Regions from separate parts of the Phreatobacter stygius genome, predicted to be linked through region 2. Evidence: predicted binding sites of a transcription regulator. Region 2 holds the regulator's gene; each other region holds the start of a gene.

Region 1 (3,202 bases), 1.1 Mb from region 2:
GCTGGTCAGGGCGCTGGCCGGGCTCTGGCCCTGGGGCTCGGGCGTCATCGCGCTGCCGGCCGGCGGCGCCGTCGCCTTCGTGCCGCAGCGGGCCTATCTGCCGGCCGGCACCTTGCGTGCGGCGCTGCTCTATCCGGCCCAGACGGCCGAAGTCGACGACGCCGTGCTGAGCGAGGCGCTGGTCCAGGTCGGCCTCGGCTATCTCGAGGCCCGGCTCGGCGAGGCCGAGCGCTGGGAGCAGATCCTGTCCAATGGCGAGCGCCAGCGCCTCGCCGTGGCGCGGCTCCTGGTCCAGAAGCCCGACCTGGTCATTCTCGACGGCGCAACCAGCGCGCTCGACGAACCGGGCGAAGCCCGGCTGATGGCGGTGCTGGCCGCGGCCCTCGACGGCTCGACCCTGATCAGCGTCGGCCTGCGCCCGGGCCTGGAGGCGCTGCACGACCGCAAGCTGGTGCTGACGCGCGGCGAGCGCGGCGCCAGGCTGACCTCCATCCCGCTCGAGACCCGATCACCCGAACCCATCCCCTGACATCCAACGCCGCTTTGGCGCGGCGCCCGAGGAGCTATCGATGACGCTGCATATCTGGGATCACTTCTGGGACCTTCGCGTGAAGGAATGTCCCTGCGACGCGCATTTCTGCGACTGGCTGGAAGAGACCGAAACCCGGGGCAAGGCGATCTTCCATTTCGGCACTGGCGGTCACCACCTGCTCGGCCTGCACAATGTCGAAAAGGGGCTGAACAATGCCATTCTCGGCATTACCGCGTCACCCGGCGAGATCCGCACCTATGAGACGATGATCACCGAGAACCCCGAGCTCGGCTGGGGCTACAAGGCCTATTTCGGCGACATCTACCAGCTCGACGCGCGGCTCCTGCCGGTGTTCGACGTGGTCACCCTGTTCCATGTCGGCGAATTCCGCACCGAGAAGAACGATGAGTATGGCGGCCTCACCGACTATCAGATGGTGAAACTGCTGGCCGGCCAGACCCGCGCCGGCGGCACCATCGCCTTCTATGAAGGCTCTTATGCCTATGACAAGGCGAAGGGTGTGCATGACCAGCTGGTGGCCGAGGGCATCCTTGCGCCCAAGGGCCAGTTCAAGACCTTGCCGCTGTTCGAGCGCACGGCCCAGCCAGCCTGACGACAGCGGTCTGAGACGGGCGATCCGGTAGCGGCCGGCCACCCGTCCGAGGCCGGCGGGTACGGCATGGCTCGCCCGATCGGACCAGCCTTTGGGCCCGCCCCGGCTTGCCAAGCTCGCGCGCGAGGCAGATCATGACTGCTTCGTGACGCGAGATGGAGCGCTGGAAGGAGCCTCATGTCCGATGCCGAGACGAGTTTGCAGGGCACTGTCGTTCCCATGAACGCCGGTGCCTCCACCTCGCGCATAGCCTTCGACCGGCGCGAACTGGACGACATCCTGAACCTCTATGGACGCATGGTGGCTGCCGGCGAATGGCGCGACTACGCGATCGATTTCCTCAAGGACAAGGCGGTGTTCTCGATTTTCCGCCGCGCCTCCGAGGTGCCGCTCTACCGGATCGTCAAGGATCCGAAGCTGGCGGCGCGCCAGGGCGCCTATTCGGTGATCGCCGCGACCGGCCTCATCCTGAAGCGCGGCCATGAGCTCAGGCGCGTGCTGGCGGCGCTCGAAAAGCCGCTGAGGGCCGTACAATAAGCTTTGCGGTCCGGAGCCAGGCCGGAGAAAGCCGGCCTGGGCTCTGATGATCCGGGGCGGGGGCAGTTGCCTGCGCCCTGCATGGGGCGTCGAAACCACGCGCCCGGCCGCGCCATATCGCCGTAACCGGCGGGTCCTATGGCCTGTCCCGACCGCCGTCTTCAAAAGGCTTGCCATGCATCACTTCAAGGCCCTGTCCTGCGTCCTCGCCGTGATCGTCCAGCCGATCGCCGTGGCCTGCGGCGACGATCTGGTGATTCCGCCCGTGACCTATCCGCAGCTGGCGAAACAGGCCGCCGCCCCGGACGGCTTCGTGCCGCCGGGCTGGCGCCTGGAGCAGAGCCGGCGCGGCGACCTCAACGGTGACGGCATCGCGGATCTGGTGCTGGTCCTGCGCCAGGACGACCCGGTCAATATCCTGACCAATTCCGGGCTCGGCGAAAAACGCTTCAACACCAATCCGCGGATCCTCGCGCTGGCGCTCGGCAAGGCCGGCGGCGGTTTCGACCTGGCCTTGCAGAACCATAACCTGATCCCGCGCCGCGATGCGCCGACCCTCGAGGATCCCCTCGGCGACAATGCCGTCACCGTCGCACGCGGCGTCGTGAAGGTCCGTCTCGGCATGTTTTCAAGCGCCGGGTCCTGGGAGCTCTCGTCGACGACCTATACGTTGCGTTACCAGGGCGGCAGCTTGCGGGTAATCGGTTACGACCGGGACACGACGATGCGCAACAGCGGCCAGACCAGCGGCATCAGCATCAACTACCTGACCGGCCGGGTACAGCGCACGACCGGCCGGATCGACACCGACACGGTCGTCAAGCGCAACAGCATGTTGCGCGACCGCAGCCCGCTCACCATCGACCGCGTCGGCGACGGCCTCGCCTTCGAACCGGCCACCTGACGGTCGCAGCAAGCGGTCCATGGCGAGCCATGCCGGCATGGTCCGGTGCGCCGTGGCGGCGGCAGCGGCGTTCTGATGTGGTTGAAATGACGACCTGGGTCGCCCTGTCCGCTCTCAGGAAATGCGGATGAAGCGCTTCACCCGCGAGCGCGGCTTGACGGTGCGGCGGGTCACGGTGACGCCGCGCGGTGCGATCTCGATGCGGCGGCCGGGGTTCGGCACGAAGAAGCGGGCGGTTTCGGCAGCACCGTCGACGCGCAGGAAATCGATGTCGATCGCGCGCATGAACGACTTCACGGATCCGTATGTCATGGGAATTCTCCGGAAGTTCGGGCGGCGGCTATGAAGAGACAAATTGGAGCGGGAGAAGGGATTCGAACCCTCGACCCCAACCTTGGCAAGGTTGTGCTCTACCCCTGAGCTACTCCCGCATCAATTTGTCTCTCGACCGCCGAAGCATCGAAGAGGGCGGTTCTATGCCAAAGGACGCCGAGGATTGCAATGGTCCCGTGACACTTTTTTCCACGACTGTGGATCTTGGCGCGGTTCGCGGCCGTTTGATGCCGGCCAGAGGTGCTTCGAACCGCCAGCCGGCGGCAAATCCGGCGCTGCCGGC
Region 2 (3,202 bases):
CCAATGCGAGCCATGAGCTCAGGACGCCGCTCGCCTCCGTCGTGGGTTTCGTCGAGACCATCCAGGGGCCGGCGAAAAACGATCCGGCGGCGCGCGAGCGGTTCCTGGCGATCATGCTGGCCCAGGCCAATCGCATGGCACGGCTGATCGACGACCTCCTGTCGCTGTCGCGGGTCGAATTGAACGAACATGTCCGGCCGGTGGCGCTGATCGACCTGGTGCCGCTGCTCGGCCAGGTGCGCGACAGCCTCGGCCCTTATGCCCAAACGCTCGGCGTCAGCGTCGGCGTGGAGGCGGCCGAACCTTCGCTGGTGGTCTCGGGCGACCAGGACGAGCTGTTCCGGCTGTTTGAGAACCTGGTCCAGAACGCCATCAAATATGGCGCCGAGGGCAAGACGGTGGAGATCACGCTGAAGCGCGAGCCGCGCGGCAAGCGGCGCGACGAGGCGGTGGTCGCGGTGCGCGACCACGGGCCGGGCATCCCGGCCGAACATCTGCCGCGCCTGACCGAACGCTTCTATCGCGTCGATGTGGCGTCGAGCCGCGAGAAGGGCGGCACCGGCCTTGGCCTGGCGCTGGTCAAACATATCGTCAAGCGCCATCGTGGCCGCCTGGCGATCGAAAGCGAGGGACGCGACGGCGCGACCTTCACGGTTCGCCTGGAGACCGCCGCCGCGGCGGCGGCCGAACAAGGCGAGGCGCCGGTCGCCGAAATGCCGGCCCGCCGCGTGCCGCCCGCGGCGGAATAGCCGAGTCGGCCATCGGGTGCTTGCCGGCGGTCTTGTCGCATCTCATCTAAGCAATTGAAGCATTGTGTGATTCATCGTCATTGATGTGTCACGTCCCAAGCATAGAACCGTCGTCATATCAGGGTAGGGAAAAGCCCCCTTTGCCAGCCCCACCCAGGAGACCTGCATGACCGAGCACATCGTCAGCGCATTCGAGAACGAGCTGAAGGGCTTGGCGCAGCGCGTCGCCGAAATGGGCGGACTCACCGAGAAACAGATCGTTGGCGCCATCGATGCGCTGATCCGCGGCGATGTCGCGCTTGCCTCGACGGTGCGCGCCGCCGATCCGACCATCGACGCCATGCAGCGCGAGATCGAGGAGGTCGGCATCCTGGTGATCGCCAGGCGCCAGCCGATGGCGATCGACCTGCGCGAGATTGTCGGCGCCCTGCGCATCGCCGCCGACCTGGAGCGCATTGCCGATCTCGCCAAGAACATCGCCAAGCGGGTCATCGCCATCAACGGCTCGTTGCCGTTGCCCAAGGTGACCGGTGGTTTCGACGCCATGGCCCGGCTCGCGCTCGAGCGGATCAAGGAAGTGCTCGACGCGTTTTCGCAGCGCGACGTCGCGGCCGCCCTGGAAGTGTGGAAATCCGACGGCGATATCGATGCCCTCTACAATTCGTTGTTCCGCGAGCTCTTGACCTACATGCTCGAGGACCCGCGCAATATTGGCGCCTGCACGCATCTCCTGTTCTGCGCCAAGAACCTTGAGCGCATCGGTGACCACGCCACCAATATCGCCGAGACGATCTACTACGTGGTCAATGGCACGACGCTCGCCGAAGAGCGGCCGAAGCTCGACACCACGACGATCGTCGCGGCCGGAACTTAACCTGCGAAGGATTTTCTCATGATCGCACGCATCATGGTGGTCGAGGACGAAGAGCCGATCACCGTTCTCCTCCGCTACAATCTCGAAGCCGAAGGCTACCGCGTCGAAACGGTGATGCGCGGCGACGAGGCCGAGGTGCGTCTGCGCGAGGCGGTCCCCGATCTGATGCTGCTCGACTGGATGCTGCCGGGGCTGTCGGGCATCGAGCTCTGCCGGCGCATCCGGCTGCGCGCCGAGACCGAGCGCCTGCCGGTGATCATGCTCACCGCACGCGGCGAGGAAGGCGAGCGCGTGCGCGGGCTTGCCACCGGCGCCGACGACTATGTGGTGAAGCCGTTCTCGGTGCCCGAGCTTCTGGCGCGGATCCGGGCGCTGCTCCGCCGGGCCAAGCCCGAGCATCTGTCGAGCCTGCTGAAGTCAGGTGATATCGAACTCGACCGCGAGACGCGCCGGGTACACCGCTCGGGCCGCGAGATCACGCTGGGCCCGACCGAGTTCCGCCTGCTGGAATTCCTCATGCAGTCGCCGGGGCGCGTCTATACCCGTGAGCAATTGCTCGACGGCGTCTGGGGCCGCGACGTTTATATCGACGAGCGCACTGTCGACGTCCATATCGGACGCCTGCGCAAGGCGGTGAAGCGTGGCCGCGAGGCCGACCCGATTCGCACCGTGCGCGGCTCCGGTTATGCGTTCAACGAGCGTTTCGCCGGCGCGGCCTGAGGCCGGCCGCCGTCGGGCGGCCGAAAGAGGTCAGCTCAACCGCTCGATCCCCTTGCCGAGCACGCGCTTGTAATCGACAAAATCGATGAAGATGCCATGGGGGCCGGCATCCCGAGGGCGGGGCGCGGCGCAATGGCGCTTGATCTCCCGGCGGAAGGACTGGGCCTTGTCGGGTGCGTCCTTGCGGGCCGCCAGATAGGCCGCGACGATCTTCGCCTGCAGGTCGCGCCCGGGCCAGCCGATGCCCGCGCCTTCGATCATGCCGACGACGAACAGGTTGTTATCGGTGGGCGGGAAGATGTTCAGGTGCAGGTGCGGCGCCGGCGCCTTCCAGTTCAGTTCGCGTATCAGCCCGGCCTCGTCCAGGAACGGGAAGGTGATCCGATAGCCGGTGGCCAGCAGCACGAGATCGACCTCGTCGGTCTGGCCGTCGGTGAAGATGACACGGTTGCCGTCGAGCTCCTCGATCGGCGGCCGGACGGCGATGTCGCCCTGGCCGAGGTGCTGCAGCACCAGCGAATTGACCACCGGGGTGCGATCGTAAAGCCGGTGCGCCGGGCGCGGCAGCCCGAAATCTTCCGGTGAGCCGACAACAAACCGCAGCACCGCCTCGTGCAGGATCGAGCGAAGCCGGCGCGGCAGCACAAGTTTCGCCTTGTGATTGGCCTCGTCCGCCGGCTTGCCGCGGAGGAATTTCGGGGCGAAATGATTGCCGCTGCGCACCGACCACAAGACTTTCGAGGCGCGATGAACGGCATCGACCGCGATGTCGCAGCCGGTATTGCCCATGCCGACGATCAGCACGCGCTTGCCGCTGAAGATCGCGGCGTTCTTGTAGGTCTTGGAATGCATCAGCTCG
Region 3 (3,202 bases), 270 kb from region 2:
TGGCCTGTTCGCCGTTCTCGGTGATCCGGACGTCATAACCGAACTTGCGCACCATGGCCTCGACCAGGCGGCGCTGAACGGGATCGTCGTCGCAAATGAGGATGGTGGTCATGGGACGGCACGGCCTTCCGGATGCGATGTCTCGATTCGGGAAAGGGTGAAGACCCGCCATTAAGGTCGAGTTAACGCTCAGTAACCGCCGCAATGTTGCAGGATCATGCCGCGCGGGATCGGATCGCACCGAACGGGCAGAGCGCCTCGGCGAATTGCCGCGCGGCTGCCGACCACGACCTTGCTTCGGCTGCCGCGCGGCAACGTCCCGGGTCGAGCGTCAGCGCGGTCCTGATGGCCTTGGCCAGGTCTTCGTCGAGACAGGCAATCACGGGGTCGCCGACCACGTCGATCGGCCCGGGAACCGGGAAGGCCGCGACCGGCAGGCCGCTCGCCAGCGCCTCCTGCATGACATTGCCATAGGTGTCGGTGCGGCTGGTGAAGACGAAGACGTCGGCGCCGGCATAGATCTGGGCCAGCGCCTCGCCGGTCCGGGAGCCGAGAAAGACCGCGTCCGGAAAGCGCCGTTCGAGCTCGGCGCGCTGCGGCCCGTCGCCGACCACCAGCTTGGTGCCGGGCAGGTCGAGCGCCAGGAAGGCCTCGATGTTCTTCTCGACCGCCAGCCGCCCGACGCTGAGCATGATCGGCCGCGGATAGTCCAGCGTCACCGCCGGACGCGGCCGGAACAATTGCGTGTCGACCCCGCGCGCCCAGAGCGACAGGTTGGCGAAACCCCAGCGCGACAGTTCCTGCCGCATGGTCTCGGTCGGCACCATGGTGCGCCGCGCGGGCCCGTGGAAATGGCGCAGCCAGGCATAGGTCCAGGCCTCCGGGATCGGCGCCCGCGCCCGGACATAATCGGGATAGCGGGTGTGGTAGCTGGTGGTGAACGGCAGCTGGCGCGTCAGGCACCAGCGCCGGACCGCATGGCCGATCGTGCCCTCGGTGGCGATATGCACGGCATCGGGGCGGATCTCGTCGAGGCGCCGGGCGATCGCCGGACCCGCCATGATCGCCAGGCGGATGTCCGGATAGGTCGGCAGCGGCAGGCTCGGCAAGCCCTCGGCCGTGACGAAATGGGCGGCGACGCCGAAACCCGGCAGCGCAGCGGCGGTCTCCTGGAGCGAGCGCACCACGCCGTTGATCTGAGGCGACCAGGCGTCGGTTGCGATCGCCAGCCGCATCAGGCGGCAACCTTGCGGCCGTCAGGCAGCGGCAGCACGAGCTCCGGCTCGGCATCGTGGTCTTCGGCCGGCGCGGTCTCGGGCAGAACCTCGGTCCAGCGGACGATTTCGAACCGCCCGTCATAGGTCTCCACCAGCGCCGAGCAGCTCTCGACCCAGTCGCCGCAATTCATGTAGCGGATGCCGAACTGGTCGTGGATCGCGGCATGATGGATGTGGCCGCAGATCACGCCGTCGACTTTCTGACGCCTGGCTTCGCTGGCCAGCGCCTCCTCGAAGGCGCCGATGAAATTGACCGCCCTCTTGACCTTCAGCTTGGCCCAGGCCGACAGCGACCAATAGGTCAGCCCCATCTTGCGGCGGATCAGGTTGAACCATCGGTTGAGGTAGATCGCGGCGTCATAGGCCCAGTCGCCGAGATGGGCGAGCCAGCGCGCATGCATCACCACCACGTCGAAGGCGTCGCCGTGGATGACCAGGAAGCGCTTGCCATCAGCTGAGGTGTAGATGGTCTCGTCCATCACCTCGATGCCACCGAAATGGGTGCCGAAATAGTCGCGCAGGAATTCGTCGTGATTGCCCGGCAGATAGATGATCTGCGAGCCCTTGCGCACCTTGCGCAGCAGCTTCTGCACCACGTCATTGTGCGATTGCGGCCAGTGCCAGCCGCGGCGCAGCTGCCAGCCGTCGATGATGTCGCCGACGAGATAGATCACGTCGGCATCGTTGTAGCGCAGGAAGTCGAGCAGCAGCCGGGTCTGCGATCCACGCGCGCCGAGATGCACGTCGGAAATGAACATCGCCCGGTAACGCTTCTCCGCCATTGCCTCGATCCCGCTCTTCAAGCCGCCGGGCACAGGAAACAGATTCCCGTAGAGCTTTTGTGACACTGCGCGACAAGGACCTTCCCCGCGGCCGCCCGCGAGGCCCCGGCGCAGGGTAGCTGGCGCATGTCGCGAGACTGTCGCATGGCCTTGCTAGCGCTGCGCCGATCATCACCGCTTGAGTCGGCCGCAAGCACCGACCTGGCCTTCGCCGTCGGATCGACCCGATCCAGAACAGCTTGAGGAGCGCACCATGGCAGGAGATCTCGATCGCGAAACGATGGAGAAAGCCTATGCACGCTGGGCGCCGATCTATGACGCGGTGTGCGGCCCGGTGTTCGAGCAGGGCCGGCGCGCCGCGGCCCAGGCCGCCCGCCAGGTCGGCGGCAAGATCCTGGAGGTCGGCGTCGGCACCGGCCTGTCGTTCTCCGATTACGACGCCACCACCGAGATCACCGGCATCGACCTGTCCGGGCCAATGGTCGCCAAGGCGCGCGAGCGCATGACCAGCGGCGCCTTCCCGCATGTCAGGGATGTGCAGGTCATGGACGCGCATGACCTGACCTTTCCCGACGATACCTTCGATTGCGTGGTCGCCCAGTTCGTCATCACGCTGGTCGAGAAACCGGAACGCGTGCTCGACGAATGCACCCGCGTCGCCAAGCCGGGCGCCGAGATCATCCTGGTCAACCACCTCTATTCCGAACGCGGCGTCGCGGCCGCGATCGAGCGCTGGTTCTCCAAGCACGCCCATACCTTCGGGCTGCGTCCGGAATTCCCGTTTGGCCGTTTGCAGGCCTGGGCCGACAATCATGGCGGCGCGCAGGTGATCGAGCGCCGGCGCGTTGGGCCGCTCGGCGTCTATTCGCTGGTGCGCTTTCGCAAGACCGAGGCCGGCGCCGCCGCCGAGCGACAGAGAGCGGCGGGCTGACAGCGCGCCGAGCGGCCGCGCCGAGCGTTGCCCCAGGGCAACGCCGCGGCGGTTCTCTCGGCCTCGGGCGAACCGCCGCATTGATCGCGCTGACAGTTCCGACCATACGGGACATCCGTGTCTGATCCGACGGAGCTTGTCCCATGCGCCCATTGTTCCAGGCTGCCGCGTCGAAAAGCGCGGCGGCACGCGCCAAGGCCGAGGCTGCGCTG
Region 4 (3,202 bases), 230 kb from region 2:
ACCGCCAATGTCAGCTGTTCGCGGATCTGCGCCGGGACGACTTCGGCAATGGCCGGATCGCCGCGCCTGGCATGGGCGAGCAGCGTGTGCGCATTGTCGATGGCGCGTTCGCCGCCTTTGACTGCCACATACATGTCAGGCCTCGCTGATGCGGGTGGTGCGCGGCAGGGCGGCCACGCCGGTGGGGGCCGCCAGCACCAGGTCGACGCCGCGCGGGAACAGCGCGTGGTTTGCGGCCAGGCGCGCGGTGATGTCGGCGGGCAGGCCGGTGACCGTCAGCTTGGCCGAACCCTTGATGCCCGGACCCTCGAGCCTGAAGGAGCGGCCTTCGGTCAGGCTCGGCACTTGCAGGATCAGGGTGGTCGAACGATCCGGATAGGCATCGGTGCCGAGTGCGAAGCTCGAAAGGTCGGCGAGAGCCAGCGGATCAGCGATGACGGCGAAGGCGGCCTGCGCGGGGTCCTGGGCCAGCCTGGCGCCGCTGTGGAAGGTCAGGTAGGTCCTGACATCGTCGGTTGACGCCGGCCGGTCCAGGAAGACCGAGGTCTCGAAATCGGCCAGCGCCAGAAGCACGGCGGCGGCAACCGGATCAAGCGGAGCCGGCGCCTCGGCGAGGCCGGCGACCGGCTGGACCGTGCCGGGCCGGGCAAGCGCGTTCATCACGGCGCGAAAGGCCTGCTGTGCCTCGTGCACCGGATCGGCATAAGCCAGGGCGATGGCCATCAATTGTCTCCCCGCACCATGGTGAAGAAGTCGACGCGGGTCGCGGCGGTGCGTTCGGCCTTCAGGGTCTTCTCGGTTGCCAGGCGCTCGCGCACCGGCTGGAGCACGGCTTCCACCGCGGCACGGTGGGTTTGGTTCTGCCAGAGCGCATCGGCAAGCGCGGCCAGCCGGGCCTTCTCGCCGTCGCGCCCGAGCACGTGGCCGAAACCGATCTCGCCGCTCGGCAGCGCAACGGCGGCGCGGGTGACGGTCGCCTCGCCGAGATTGAACGGCGCGCCGTCGCCGCCGATCCGGCCGCGCACCATGACGAGGCCGATCTCGGGCGCTCGCAGCGTCCGGACCGCCGGCATGGGCGCGATCGCGGTCTCGATCAGCGCCAGTTCGGCTGATGTGGCGCGCGCGGTGATGGCCATGGCGGTCTTGCGGGCGGCCTGGCTGGTGTCGGATCTGGAATCGGTGTCGGTCACTGCTTTGATCATGAGTTGTATATTCATCTAGATGATTATACTTTTATGACAAGGGACCCTGATGATCAAGCCGTCTCGGCGTGATATCGACGATCGCATCAAAGGTGCTCAGGTGGCGCTCCGGCGCGCGGCGCATTTCCCACCGGGGGCATGACAGGCGAATGACGAGGCGAGCGATGCTGGCACGCGGCGGCGGTGTGACGGTCTGGCGGCAGATCGCCGAGGCGATGGAGGCCGATATTGTCGGTGGCGGGCTGCCGCCGGGGTCGCGCATGCCAACCGAGGCCGCGCTGTCGGAGCGGTTCGGCGTCAACCGGCATACCGTCCGACAGGCGTTGAAATCGCTGGTGGAGAAGGGGCTGGTGCGGGTGACGCAAGGCTCCGGCACCTATGTCGAGGCGAAACCCTTGACCTATCCGATCGGCGCGCGCACGCGCTTTTCCGAGATCGTGCTGGGCCAGGCGCGCGAACCGGCGGGCCGGTTGATCGGTCATCGGATCGGTGGCGCCACCATTGCAATGGCCGATGCGCTGGGGCTGTCGCCCGAGGATCCGGTCGTCGTCATCGACAGCGCCCATTTCGCCGATCGCGTGCCGATCTCCTGGGCCATCATCGCTTTTCCGCTGCCGCGTTTCGCCGGCGTGCCGGAGGTCTATGCCGCGACCGGTTCGATCTCGGCCGCGCTCGCCGCCTGCGGCGTGCCGGACTATCGCCGGGCGACCACCCATGTCGGCGCGGCGATTGCCGATGCGACCGATGTCGAACGGCTGGAAGTGGCGGCCGGCCGGCCGATCCTGGTGGTGGAAAGTCTCAACGTCGACCGCGACGGCGTGCCGATCCAATGGGCCCGGTCGCATTTCTCCGCCGACCGCGTGCGCATCACGGTCGGCAGTTGAGCCAAGGATCAGCGCCGGCTGGCGCTGTCGCCGATCAGTGCGTGACGCAGGCGGGTGGAGACCAGATCGATCGCCACGACGGTCAGCAGGATCATCAGGATCAGGGCCGAGACGTGCTGATATTCCAGCACGCGGATCTGTTCGGCCAGATGCAGGCCGATGCCGCCGGCGCCGACAATGCCGATAATGGTGGCCGAGCGGGTATTGCTCTCGAAATAATAGAGCACCTGGCTGCCGATGACCGGCAGGATCTGCGGCAACAGGCCGAAACGCATGCCGTCGAGCCTGCTGCCGCCAACCGAAGCGACGCCCTCGACGGCCTTGCGGTCGGCCGCCTCGACGGCTTCGGAAAACAGCTTGCCGAACGTGCCGAAATTGGCGGTGACCAGCGCCAGCACGCCGGCGAAGGGGCCAAGGCCAACCACACTGACCCAGATCAAGGCCCAGATCAGCTCGTCGACACCCCGGATGGTGTCGAGAAAGCGTCGCGACAGGAAGTGAACGATCGCATTGGGGATGACGTTCTTGGCGGCGAGAAAGCCGAAAGGAAAGGCGAGCAGGGCCGCCGCCATGACACCGAGGAAGGCGATCGCCACGGTCTCCGCGAGGGCATGCAGGTAGATCAGGAACTTCGCCCAGCTGCCGGTCGAGGGCGGGATCATGCGCCAGAGGAATTCGGCGAGCTTGCCGAGGCCGAAGAGCATTTTCGGCAGGGAAAACTCGAGCTGGACGAGGCCGAAGAGCAGCAGCGCGGCGAAAGCGGCAAGCGTCCCGACGACCTTGACGCGATGGCCGAGCGAGGCGGTGAAGACGGCCGGGTAGCGGGTCCGCAATTCGGCCTCGCGGGCGCGCGCCTCGGCGACCACGGGATGCAGGGCATTGGCGGTCATGGCCGGTTCTCCATGCCGATCAGCGCATGGCGGACGCGCTCGGTGCCGAGGTCGATGATCATGACGGTCAGGATGATCAGCACCAGGATCGCCGAGACATCGGGATAGTAGAATTTCCGGATCGCCTCGATCAGGTCCTGGCCAATGCCGCCGGCGCCGACAAAGCCCATGACCGCGGCGCCGCGGACATTCACCTCGAAGCGCAGCAGCGCGTAGCTGACAAAAT

Evidence for each region. Region 2 encodes PhoB, which activates phosphate uptake and scavenging genes when phosphate is short. Its sites were predicted from a motif close to TGTCATNNANCTGTCAT; they were not measured.
Region 1: the regulator PhoB is predicted to act here: its motif matches at 1,280-1,296, upstream of E8M01_RS10695 (DUF2794 domain-containing protein).
Region 3: the regulator PhoB is predicted to act here: its motif matches at 2,187-2,203, upstream of E8M01_RS04315 (UDP-2,3-diacylglucosamine diphosphatase).
Region 4: the regulator PhoB is predicted to act here: its motif matches at 1,225-1,241, upstream of phnG (phosphonate C-P lyase system protein PhnG).

What each region holds. Positions count from the first base shown of each region.
Region 1 is NZ_CP039690.1:2,329,521-2,332,722, reverse strand. Features, by position in the region: gene E8M01_RS10705 (ABC transporter ATP-binding protein/permease) at 1-529, shown strand, start outside; gene E8M01_RS10700 (hypothetical protein) at 570-1,145, shown strand; gene E8M01_RS10695 (DUF2794 domain-containing protein) at 1,365-1,682, shown strand; gene E8M01_RS10690 (hypothetical protein) at 1,858-2,586, shown strand; gene E8M01_RS10685 (hypothetical protein) at 2,701-2,898, opposite strand; tRNA gene E8M01_RS10680 (tRNA-Gly) at 2,943-3,017, opposite strand.
Region 2 is NZ_CP039690.1:1,187,175-1,190,376, reverse strand. Features, by position in the region: gene E8M01_RS05540 (ATP-binding protein) at 1-749, shown strand, start outside; gene phoU (phosphate signaling complex protein PhoU) at 916-1,623, shown strand; gene phoB (phosphate regulon transcriptional regulator PhoB) at 1,642-2,343, shown strand; gene E8M01_RS05525 (flavin-containing monooxygenase) at 2,374-3,202, opposite strand, start outside.
Region 3 is NZ_CP039690.1:921,349-924,550, forward strand. Features, by position in the region: gene E8M01_RS04305 (sigma-54-dependent transcriptional regulator) at 1-112, opposite strand, end outside; gene E8M01_RS04310 (glycosyltransferase family 4 protein) at 216-1,235, opposite strand; gene E8M01_RS04315 (UDP-2,3-diacylglucosamine diphosphatase) at 1,235-2,059, opposite strand; gene E8M01_RS04320 (class I SAM-dependent methyltransferase) at 2,313-2,990, shown strand; gene E8M01_RS04325 (M3 family oligoendopeptidase) at 3,134-3,202, shown strand, end outside.
Region 4 is NZ_CP039690.1:1,414,027-1,417,228, reverse strand. Features, by position in the region: gene E8M01_RS06500 (carbon-phosphorus lyase complex subunit) at 1-134, opposite strand, end outside; gene phnH (phosphonate C-P lyase system protein PhnH) at 136-723, opposite strand; gene phnG (phosphonate C-P lyase system protein PhnG) at 723-1,202, opposite strand; gene phnF (phosphonate metabolism transcriptional regulator PhnF) at 1,352-2,086, shown strand; gene phnE (phosphonate ABC transporter, permease protein PhnE) at 2,095-2,976, opposite strand; gene phnE (phosphonate ABC transporter, permease protein PhnE) at 2,973-3,202, opposite strand, start outside.